One region of the Nocardioides imazamoxiresistens genome, then DNA from elsewhere that is predicted to be linked to it. Evidence: riboswitches for the same ligand, from Rfam matches in the RefSeq annotation. Region 1 holds a riboswitch; the other holds the start of a gene.
The links. A riboswitch is a leader RNA that binds a small molecule or an ion and turns the genes downstream of it on or off. The one in region 1 is predicted to bind cobalamin.
Positions count from the first base shown of each region.

Region 2: it holds a riboswitch for cobalamin, as region 1 does, so the genes downstream of both, RDV89_RS20250 (precorrin-8X methylmutase) here and RDV89_RS17830 (ABC transporter substrate-binding protein) in region 1, are expected to answer to the same signal.

Region 1 covers NZ_JAVYII010000009.1:62,000-67,287, reverse strand. Annotated here, with positions in the region: gene RDV89_RS17835 (ribonucleoside-diphosphate reductase subunit alpha) at 1-1,300, opposite strand, end outside; cobalamin riboswitch at 1,456-1,662, opposite strand; cobalamin riboswitch at 1,774-1,945, shown strand; gene RDV89_RS17830 (ABC transporter substrate-binding protein) at 2,003-3,070, shown strand; gene RDV89_RS17825 (class I SAM-dependent methyltransferase) at 3,067-3,861, shown strand; gene RDV89_RS17820 (FecCD family ABC transporter permease) at 3,876-4,943, shown strand; gene RDV89_RS17815 (ABC transporter ATP-binding protein) at 4,940-5,288, shown strand, end outside.
Region 2 covers NZ_JAVYII010000006.1:128,195-133,482, reverse strand. Annotated here, with positions in the region: gene RDV89_RS14405 (FecCD family ABC transporter permease) at 1-39, opposite strand, end outside; gene RDV89_RS14400 (ABC transporter substrate-binding protein) at 105-1,121, opposite strand; cobalamin riboswitch at 1,184-1,373, opposite strand; gene bluB (5,6-dimethylbenzimidazole synthase) at 1,389-2,054, shown strand; cobalamin riboswitch at 2,049-2,237, shown strand; gene RDV89_RS20250 (precorrin-8X methylmutase) at 2,293-3,834, shown strand; gene RDV89_RS14385 (precorrin-2 C(20)-methyltransferase) at 3,831-5,288, shown strand, end outside.

The DNA of each region.
Region 1 (5,288 bases):
TGGTGTCCTTCCAGGTCAGCCACGGGTGCGAGGTCGACTGCAGCGAGGTCAGGATGGACTTGAACTGCTCGCGGGCACCGACCTTCCTGTGGCGCAGCTCGCCGGCCTCGGCCAGGGCGGCGTACTCGGCGTAACGCCGCGAGAACGCGCTGCCGGTGAGCTCGGAGAGGTCGGGCACGTCGGCGGGATCGAACAGGTACCACGGCAGGTCGGCGTCCACGCGCTTCATGAAGTCGTCGCTGATCCACACCGCGGTGTTGGCGGTCCGCGTGCGGCGGTACGGGTCCCCGGAGTTCTGCCGCAGGTCGAGGAACGCCGGGAAGTCGAGGTGCCAGTTCTCCATGTAGAAGCACAGCGCGCCGAACTTCTTGCCGCCGCGGCTGACCGCCCGCAGCGTCGAGTCGATCGTGTGCATGAAGGGGATCGGGCCGGTCGACGTGGTGTTGTTGGACCGGATGTGGGATCCCTCGGCGCGGAGCTTGGTGACCGACAGCCCGATCCCGCCGGTGCCCTTGGTGAGCCACATGACGTCGCGCACCGACTTGGCGATGTGCTCGATCTCGTCCTCCATCTGCATCACGAAGCAGTTGGAGAGCTGGCTGTAGGAGGTGCCCGCGTTCACCAGCGTCGAGCCGGCCGCGAGGTACTCGAGGCGCGACATCTTGTCGTAGAAGCGGATCGCCGCGGCGGTCGGATCGTCCTCGTTCAACGACAGGCCCATGGCCACCCGCATCCAGAAGAACTGGGGCATCTCCAGCGGACGTCCGTCGGGCGCCACGATCATGTAGCGGGTGCGCATCGTCTGCACCCCGACGTAGCGCAGCAGGTCGTCGCGATCCGGGTCGAGCGCCGCGCCGAGGCGTTCGAGGTCGAACAGCCGGCCGAGTCGTGCGTCGAGCAGGTCCAGCTCCACGCCGCGGACCACGAAGGCCACGAACGCCTCGCCGCCGAACGCGCGCACCTCGTCGCGGGTCACGCCCTCGCCGAAGATCGCCTTGTAGAGGCTCTTGACGAGCAGTCGCGAGGCGATCGTGTCGTAGGCCGGGTCGTCCTTCACGTTCTGCAGCGCGACCTGCACGACCGCCTCGTCCAGCTGCTCGCTGGTGATGCCGTCGAAGAGCGTGATCTCGAGCTCCGAGCGCAGCTGGGTCGCGCGGGCGACCTCGTGGTCGAGACCCGCTGCGGCCTCCTCGATGGAGCGCGCGATCTCGTACCCGTCGTAGGCGGCGCGGGTGCCGTCCCTCTTGACCACCGTGATCTCGGTGGACCTGCCGGTGCTCTCGTCGTGATGTGTTGCCATGTGGCGTCTCCCACCCTCGTGTACGGACGTCGGGGAGCGTCCGCGAGAGGGGAGGCACGGGAGGTCGGAACCGTCGGCAGGCAGGGCGGCCAGATGCCACCCGACCTGCCGGTCTCGATCCTCCGACCCTCCCTCGGGGTCGCGGACCCTCGCCCCTCGGGGGCGAGGCACTGGCAGGTCTTCGGACTCGTGGGCGTCGCGCTCGGCCTACTGTCCGTCGCTTCCCAGGCCCGTCGGGCCCAGTGCTGTGTGACGGAGGTCGTTCCCACTCACCGCTGCGGGGCAGTTCCGGTCTCCCACCGGATTCCCTCTTGCGACGACCCGCCTGGAGGACGGGTCGAACCAGCTGCAAGCGGCACCATATACGGTGAATGACGCCGATGTAAGTCCCACATCTTGTGGTTCACGCCAAGTGGGAGCGGGTCCTCCGTCGACGGCAACGGGAGCGACTGTCGCCGGTCGTCGCGAACCGCTAGCATGCTCGCGCCAGTCAAGCCCGAGAGGGCCAGGGAATCCGGTGTGAGTCCGGAGCTGACGCGCAGCGGTGTGGGTGACGGCGGGGCACGAGGCCACTGGAGTGATCCGGGAAGGCGTCCCGTTCGGTGGAACCCGAGTCCGAAGACCTGCTGGTTCCGTGGCCGTCCGTGTCGCGCGATCATCGTCGGGCCCCGCGATCCGGGTCTGCGGTCGAGAAGGTCGTTCATGACTCGTTCCCTGTCCCCACGCGCCCTCCTGGCGCCGTCACCGGCTCGCCGGCAGACGACCCAGTGCCTGCGCGTCCTCGCCGTCACGTTCCTCGTCGCCGGCGGCCTCGCCGGCTGCAGCTCGGACACCGGCGGCTCCGACGCCGGCGATGCGGAGCCGTACGAGGCCCCCGTCGTCGTCGTGAACTGCGACCGCGAGGTCCGTGTCGAGGCGCCCGTCGAGCGCGCGGTCGCCGTCAACCAACCCGCCGTCGAGCTGCTCCTGGCCCTCGGGCTCGGTGACCGCATCGCGTCGTACGCGATGAGCGACGACGACGTCCTCCCGGAGCTCGAGGAGGAGCGAGAGGGCGTCGAGGCCTTCGACACCGAGTTCCCGTCGTTCGAGACGGTCCTCGACGTCGAGCCCGATCTCGTCTACACCACGTTCGACTACACCTTCACCGACGAGGGTATCGCCGGTCGGGACCGCTTCGAGGAGCTCGGCGTGCCGACGTACCAGTCGCCGAGCGAGTGCAGTGGTCAGGAGGCCGAGCAGACCCGCGCGCTGACCCTCGAGGACCAGTGGGCCGAGATCGAGGAGGTCGCGACCCTCTTCGGCGTCCGGGAGCGGGGAGACGAGCTGGTCTCCGAGCTGAGCGCCCGTGCCGAGGAGGCGACCGTGGACCTGGGCGCGGAGAACGTGACCATGGCCTGGTGGTACGCCGCCACTCCAGCGCCCTACATGGCCGGCTGCTGCGGGGCGCCCGGCCTGATGACGCGGGCCGTGGGTGCGACGAACGCCTTCGAGGACGCCGAGCAGTACTGGCCCGAGATCGGTTGGGAGAGCGTCCTCGAGCGCGACCCCACCGTGCTGGTGCTGGCCGACCTGGGCCGTGGGGGTGACGGCGACAGCGCGGCGGAGAAGATCGAGTTCCTCGAGTCGGACCCCGTCGCGAGTCGGCTGACGGCGGTGCAGGAGCAGCGTTACATCGTTCTGGACGGCACCACCATGGACCCCTCAATCCGCAACGTGACGGGCATCGAGCAGCTGGCGCAGGGCCTGCGCGACCTGGGCCTGGTCGAGTGAACCCGGCCGAGCTGCACGACCGCTCGGACCTGCGCGGGCTCCTGCGGCGCTGGGACGATCAACAGGCCGCCTACATCGCCGCTCGGGAGCAGCGCTTCGCGGCGATGCTCGACGCCCTCGCCCTGCAGGTGGAGGCCTCGACCGGCTCCGGGTTCCGCGTGGTCGACCTCGCCTGCGGCCCGGGCTCGTTGACCGTCCGGGTGCTCGATCGTTTCCCGCGAGCACGCGTGGTGGGCATCGATCTCGACCCGGCGCTCCTGGCCGTGGCCCACGCCGGCACGGCGACGTACGGAGACCGGGTCGCTCTGCTCGACGCCGATGTCGCCGACGACGCATGGGTCGAGGCGGCCTCCGCTCGTCTCGGGGGTCGTCCGCACGCGGTCGTCTCGACCACTGCTCTGCACTGGCTCTCACCGGACGAGCTGGTGCGGGCCTACGGCACGGCGCACACGGCACTGCCGACCGGCGGTCTCCTGCTCGACGGGGACCACCTCCGCTACGACTCCCGCACGCCGCACCTCCGACGATGGGCGGCGTTGCACGACGAGCGCACCCAGGCGGCGGCCTTCGAAGAAGGCGCCGAGGCGTGGGACGCATGGTGGGCGGCGCTCGAGCAGCTTCCGGGCATGAAGGACCTGGTGGAGGAGCGACACCGGCGCTTCGCGGGCCGCGCTCCGTCGGCCTCGACGGCGGTCGACTTCCGGCTCGCGACGCTCGCCCAGGCGGGTTTCGAGGAGTCCGGCACGTTGTGGCAGCTGTTCGACGACTTCGTCGTCTACGGCGTCGCCTGAGCGCAGGGGTCGACGTGCCGCAGCCAGGAGCAGGGATCGGGTCGGGGCGCCGGCCCGGTCCCGGGCGCGCGGTCACCGCGCGCGAGCTCCTGTTCTGGTCGGCGGGCCCGGCGCTGCTGCTGGTCTCGGTGGCCGTGGCCATCACGATCGGGCCCGCCGATCTGGCCGTCGGCGAGGTGGTCGCCGTCGTTCGTGACCGGCTGGGCGGAGCCGACGCGGGACTGTCGCGGATCCGTGAGGGCATCGTGTGGGAGCTGCGACTGCCACGCAGCCTGCTCGCCGCCGCCTGCGGCGCCGGTCTCGGGGTGTCCGGGGTCGTGCTGCAGTCGCTGCTGCGCAACGCCCTCGCGGATCCCTACGTGCTGGGCATCTCGTCGGGAGCCTCCACGGGCGCCGTGCTCGTCGTCGTCCTCGGTCTCGGCGCCGGCTCGGTGGGGTTGTCCGGAGGCGCGTTCGTCGGTGCCGTCGTCGCGTTCGGTCTCGTGGCGATGCTCGGCTACGCCGCCGGGGGTTCGCCAGACCGCCTGATCCTGGCCGGTGTGGCAGGGACGCAGCTGTTTGCGGCCCTGACCTCCTTCGTCGTCCTCACCTCGGCTGATCCGGAGAAGACCAGGGGCGTGCTGTTCTGGTTGCTCGGCTCCCTCGGCGGCGCTCGATGGGACGACGTCGTCTTCGTCGGAGCTGTCGTGAGCCTCGCAACGGCACTGTGCTGGGCGGGGGCGCGCGTGATGGACGCCTTCACCTTCGGGGAGGAAGCGGCGGCTTCGCTGGGGGTGGCGGTCGTCCGCTCGCGGCTCGCTCTGCTCCTGCTGACGGCCGCCATGACCGCGGCCGTGGTCGCCGCGGCGGGAGCCATCGGGTTCGTGGGGCTCGTCCTGCCCCACGCAGCCCGCGCCGTCGTCGGCCCGGGCCATCGACGGCTGCTCCCGGCGACCGCGCTGGCGGGTGCGGTCCTGCTGGTGTGGGTGGACGCCCTCGCCCGCGTCGTGATCGCGCCGCAGGAGCTCCCCGTCGGTGTCGTCACGGCGCTCGTCGGCGTCCCTGCCTTCGCAGTGATCCTGTGGCGCAGGAGGCGTCGGTGAGCCTGAACGCCCACGGGGTCTCCTGGCACGCGGGTGCGGGTCCCGTGGTCGACGGCGTCACCCTCGACGTCGAACCGGGACAGACCCTGGGGCTGCTCGGACCGAACGGATCGGGCAAGTCCTCGCTCCTGCGTCTGCTGGCCGGCGTCCGGCGCACCAGCTCCGGCGTCGTGCGCCTCGACGAGCGACCGTTGTCGGCATGGCCGTCGCGCACCCTCGCCCGGCGTCTGGCCACCATGGGCCAGCACGCCCAGACCGACGTGGACGTCACGGTCGCCGATGTCGTGGCGCTGGGCCGGGTACCGCATCAGGGTGCATGGCGCCCGACGAGCGCCGCCGACCGTG
Region 2 (5,288 bases), on a different contig from region 1:
CGGGACGTCCACGGAGCCGCGGCCCAGGGCGTACGTCATCGTCGCGGCGAGCACGAGCAGGCCGACGACGAGGACGGGCGCCGCCGCAGGTCGTCGCAACCCGGTCAGCCCTGCGCGCCGAGGGCCTCGAGGCCCTCGGCCAGGGTCGCGGCGCCCTCGGCGAGGCGTACGCCCGGGGTCGAGGCCGAGTAGGGCACCGTGACGTACGCGCCCTCGCGCACGGCACGCAGCTCGCTCAGCACCGGGTCGGCCTCGAGGAACGCGATCTTCTCCTCGGCCGACGACCACGAGGCGTCGGCGAGCGCGATCACGTCGGGGTCGGCGGCGACGACGTCCTCCCACGGCACCTCGGACCAGTTGCCCTCGACGTCGGCGAAGACGTTCTCGGCGCCGGTCGCCTCGACGACCAGCTGCGGGCCACCGTCGCCGGCGCCGGCCAGGGCGGCGTCCTCGCCGGAGTCGAACCAGAACACCCGGGTGCCCGCGCCGACCGCGGCGGCCTCGAGGTCCGTCAGCGTCTGCTCCTGGGTGGCGCGCAGCTCGGCGGCGCGCTCTGGCACGCCGAAGACGTCGCCGACGGCCTCCACCTCCGACCAGACCGAGTCCCAGCTGGTGGCGGCCACGTCGGAGGCGTCGGGGCAGCCGAACGGCGAGAGGTAGGACGCGACGCCGCCCTCGGCGAGCTCGTCCTGCGAGCCGGCCACCTCGTCGCCGAACGCGGAGACGTAGGAGGCGTAGACGAAGTCGGGCGAGGCGCCGAGCAGCTCCTCCCGGCTCGGGTAGGTCGCTGCGAGCACGGGCACCTCGTCGTACGCCGCGGCGTGGGCGTCCGCGACCTGGTCGTCGAGGTAGGCCGTGCCGGCCATCCGGTCCTCGAGCCCGAGGGCCAGGAGGACCTCGGTGGCGCCCTGGTTGAGGGTGACGGCGGCCTCGGGCGGTGCCTCGAGGGTGGTGGTGAAGCCGCAGGCGGTGACCTCGACGGGGAACAGGTCGGGGTCGCCCGCGGCGGCGCGGTCCTCGGCGGCGGGGGCGCCCGCGCAACCGGCGAGCAGGACCCCGCAGGCGAGCGCGGCGGTCAGGGGCAGGGCGGGACGCAGGGTGGGGCGAGCACGGGTGGACATGGCCATCCTTCGTGTCGTGGCTCGGTCGCGGAGCCATGCGGACGTGTGACGCGACCGTCCGTGGCGGACGAGCGCGGCCAGCAGGTCTTCGGACTCGGGATCGACCGGACGGAGCGCCTTCCCAGGAGCTGCGCTCCCAGTGGCTGCACGTGTGCGTGCCCCGCCCGTCACCCTCACCGCTGCGCGTCAGTCCCGGATTCGCACCGGGTTCCCTGGCTCGTGGTGAGCACGACTGGCAGGGGGAACCTAGCAGTAACCTCGCCCGCCGTGAACGCCCTTCGAGATGCGGACCCCGACCACCACGCGTACCCCGCCGAGGTGCGGGCCGCCGTCTACCGCGTCATCGGCGAGCGGCGCGACATGCGCCGCTTCGTGCCCGGAGCCACCGTCGACGAGGACGTGCTGGCCCGGCTGCTCGCCGCCGCCCACGCCGGGCCCAGCGTCGGGCTGATGCAGCCGTGGCGCTTCGTGCGGGTGGTCTCCCCCGCCCTGCGCGAGCAGGTGCACGCCCTGGTCGACGCGGAGCGTCACGCGACCGCGGCCGCCCTCGACGAGCGCGCCGCGGAGTTCCTGCGGCTCAAGGTGGAGGGCATCCGCGAGTGCGCCGAGCTGCTGGTCGTGGCGCTGCGCGAGGGCCGCGAGCCGCACGTGTTCGGCCGCCGCACGATGCCCCACATGGACCTGGCCTCCGTGGCCTGCGCGATCCAGAACCTCTGGCTCGCCGCGCGGGCCGAGGGCCTCGGCATGGGCTGGGTCTCGCTGTTCGTGCCCGACGACCTCGCGGCGCTGCTCGGCATGCCCGCGGGGGCCGAGCCGGTGGCCGTGCTGTGCCTCGGCCCGGTGCCGGCCTTCCCCGACCGCCCGAGCCTGGAGATCGACGGCTGGACCCGTGCGCGCCCACTCGCGGACTTCGTCACCGAGGACGGTTGGTAGGGTCCGTGCGCCAGTCGACCCCCGAGGGGTCAGGGAACCCGGTGCGACTCCGGGACTGACGCGCAGCGGTGAGGGCGACGGGTCGGGGCACGTCCGCGTGCCGCCACTGGGAGCCCGCTCCCGGGAAGGTCCCCGGCCCGGACGACCCCGAGTCCGAAGACCTGCTGGCACCCGGTGGCAGCCGCCACCTGGTCGAGCAGGGGCCCCGCGCACGGGCCCCCGGACCGAGCGAGGACGCATGACCCGCACGCGCACCGACCTGTGCCCCGGCGTGAGCCGGCCCTGGCCCGCCGAGGACGGCGGGCTGGTGCGCCTGCGGCTGGTCGGCGGCGCCGTGAGCGTCGGGGAGGTACGCGCGCTGCTGGGCGTCGCGGCGGCCCACGGCGACGGCGACCTGCACCTGACGCGCCGCGCCAACCTGCAGCTGCGCGCCCTGCCGCTGACCGGGACCGGGGCGCTGCGCCAGGACGTGGCGGGCGCGATCGCGCACACCGGCCTGCTGCCCTCCCCCAGCCACGAGCTGGTCCGCAACGTGCTCGTCTCGCCGCTGACCGGGATCACCGGCGGGCGCCTCGACCTGCGTCCCACCGCCCGCGAGCTGGACCGGGCGTTGTGCGCCGACCCGGCGTTGGCCGGCCTGTCCGCCCGCTTCCTGATGGTGCTCGACGACGGGCGCGGCGACGTCCTCGACCGGTCCGCCGACGTGGCGCTGACCGTGCTCGACGACGCGACCGTGCAGCTGCGCCGGGGCGACGGGCACTGGCAGCCGCCGGTGCCGGTCGCCGAGGCCGTGCCCGCGCTGCTCGAGGTGGCCCGCGCGTTCGTCGTCGCCCGCGGCGACGGCCCCGAGGCGCCCTGGCACGTCGACGAGCTCACCACCCCGCTGGACCTGCCGACCGCGCCACGCGACCCGCGGGTGCCCGCGGCGGCCGAGCCCCCGGCGTACGGCCTCGTGCGCGGCGAGAGCCCCGACGCCCCCGACCTGCGCCACGTCCCCGTGCCCGACGGGGTGCTCGGCGCGGCGCTGGCCACCGAGCTGCTCGACGGCCTGGCCGACGAGGCGCCGCTCGTCGTGACGCCGTGGCGCTCGCTGCTCGTGCCGGTCGTCCCCGCGGCGGCCACCGGCGGGCTGCAGGCGCCGACGCGGCGCTACGCCTACGAGGGCGACGGGCAGGCCATCTACGTCGACTCGTTCGCGATGATCCGCGCCGAGTCCGACCTGCGCCACGTGCCCGCGGACGCCGAGAAGGTCGTCGTGCGGATGGTGCACGGCACCGGGCAGACCGACCTCGCGCCGCAGGTCGTCGTCTCGCCCGACCTGGTCGGGGCGGCCCGCGCCGCGCTGCGGGCCGGCGCGCCGATCATCACCGACGCCCACATGGTCGCCTCGGGCGTCACCCGCACCCGGCTGCCCGCCGACAACGAGGTGCTGTGCGCGCTGCGCGACCCCCGCGTCGCCGACCTCGCCCGCGCCTGGGGCACCACCCGCTCGGCGGCCGCGCTCTCGCTGCTGGCCGACCGGGTCGCCGGCGCGGTGGTCGCGATCGGCAACGCGCCGACCGCGCTGTTCCACCTGCTCGAGCTGCTCGCCGACGGCTGCCCGCCGCCCGCCGCGATCGTGGGCTGCCCGGTCGGGTTCGTCGGGGCGGCGGAGTCCAAGGAGGCGCTGGCGGAGTACGCCGAGGCGCACGGCGTCCCGTACCTCACCGTCCACGGCCGCCGCGGCGGCTCGGCGATGACGGCATCGGCGCTCAACGCGATCGCGCAGGAGGCGGAGTGAGCACGCAGCCCGAGCCGGCCGAGCCCACCGAGCCCACCGCGGGCCGGTTCTACGGCGTCGGCGTCGGCCCCGGCGACCCCGAGCTGATCACCCGCAAGGGCGCCCGGCTGATCGCGGCGGCCGACGTGGTGGCGTACCACGCCGGGCGCGGCAAGACGTCCAACGCGCGCCGGATCGCGGCCGACCTGATCCCCGCCGGGGCCGTCGAGGAGGAGCTGGTCTACCCCGTCACGACGGGCACCACCGACCACCCGGGCGGCTACGCGGGCGCGATGGCGGACTTCTACCTCGCGTCGGCGCAGCGGCTGGCCGCGCACCTGGAGGCCGGGCGCGACGTCGTGCTGCTCTCCGAGGGCGACCCGATGTTCTACGGGTCGTACATGTACATGCACGACGCCCTCGCCGAGCGGTTCACCACCGAGGTCGTGCCCGGCGTGCCGGCCTTCGCGGCCGCGACGGCGACCATCGCGGCGCCGCTGGTGCGCCAGACCGACGTGCTGACGATCCTGCCCGGCACCCTGCCGGAGACCGAGCTCGCGCGACGCCTCGCCGACACCGACGGCGCGATCATCATGAAGCTCGGGCGTCGGTTCCCGGCGGTACGCCGCGCGCTGGCCGCCGCGGGCCGCCTCGAGCACGCCGTCTACGTCGAGCGGGCCTCGATGAGCTCCGAGCGGCACCTGCGCGTCGTCGACGTGGACGCGGACTCGGTGCCGTACTTCTCGCTGATCGTCGTCGCCGGCGACTCGCTGCAGGGACTCGGGCGGCGAGAGGCCGCCGGGGCGCCGGCTGCACCTGCCTCCTCGGCGGCCTCCGCGGCGGTGGTCGACGCGCCCGCCGAGGTCGTCGTCGTGGGGCTGGGGCCCGGGCCGGAGGCGTGGCTGACGCCGGAGGCGAGCGCCGAGCTCGCGGCGGTCGACCACGTGGTGGGGTATGCCCCGTACGTCAAGCGGGTGCCGCACCGCGAGGGCCTGACGCGGCACGCGAGCGGCAACACGGTCGAGGTGGACCGGGGCCGGCTGGCGCTCGACCTGGCGCGCCGCGGCGAGCGGGTCGCCGTGGTCTCCGGCGGCGACGCCGGCGTGTTCGGGATGGCGACCGCGGTCTTCGAGGCGCAGGTCGCCGCGGCGGCCGACGACGTGGCGTACGCCGACGTGCCCGTGCGCGTCGTGCCGGGCGTCTCGGCCGTGCAGGCCGTGGCCGCGCGCGCCGGCGCCCCGATCGGCGGCGACTTCGCCGTGATGTCGCTGAGCGACCGGCTCAAGCCGTGGGAGGTCGTCGAACGACGGCTGCGGGCGGTGGCCGACGGCGACCTCGTGCTCGCGCTCTACAACCCCCGTTCGGCCAGCCGGCCCGACCAGCTGGGCGACGCGCTCGAGGTCCTGCTGGAGGTGCGCTCCCCCGCGACCGTGGTGGTCGTCGGCCGCGACGTCGGGCGGGCGGAGGAGTCGCTC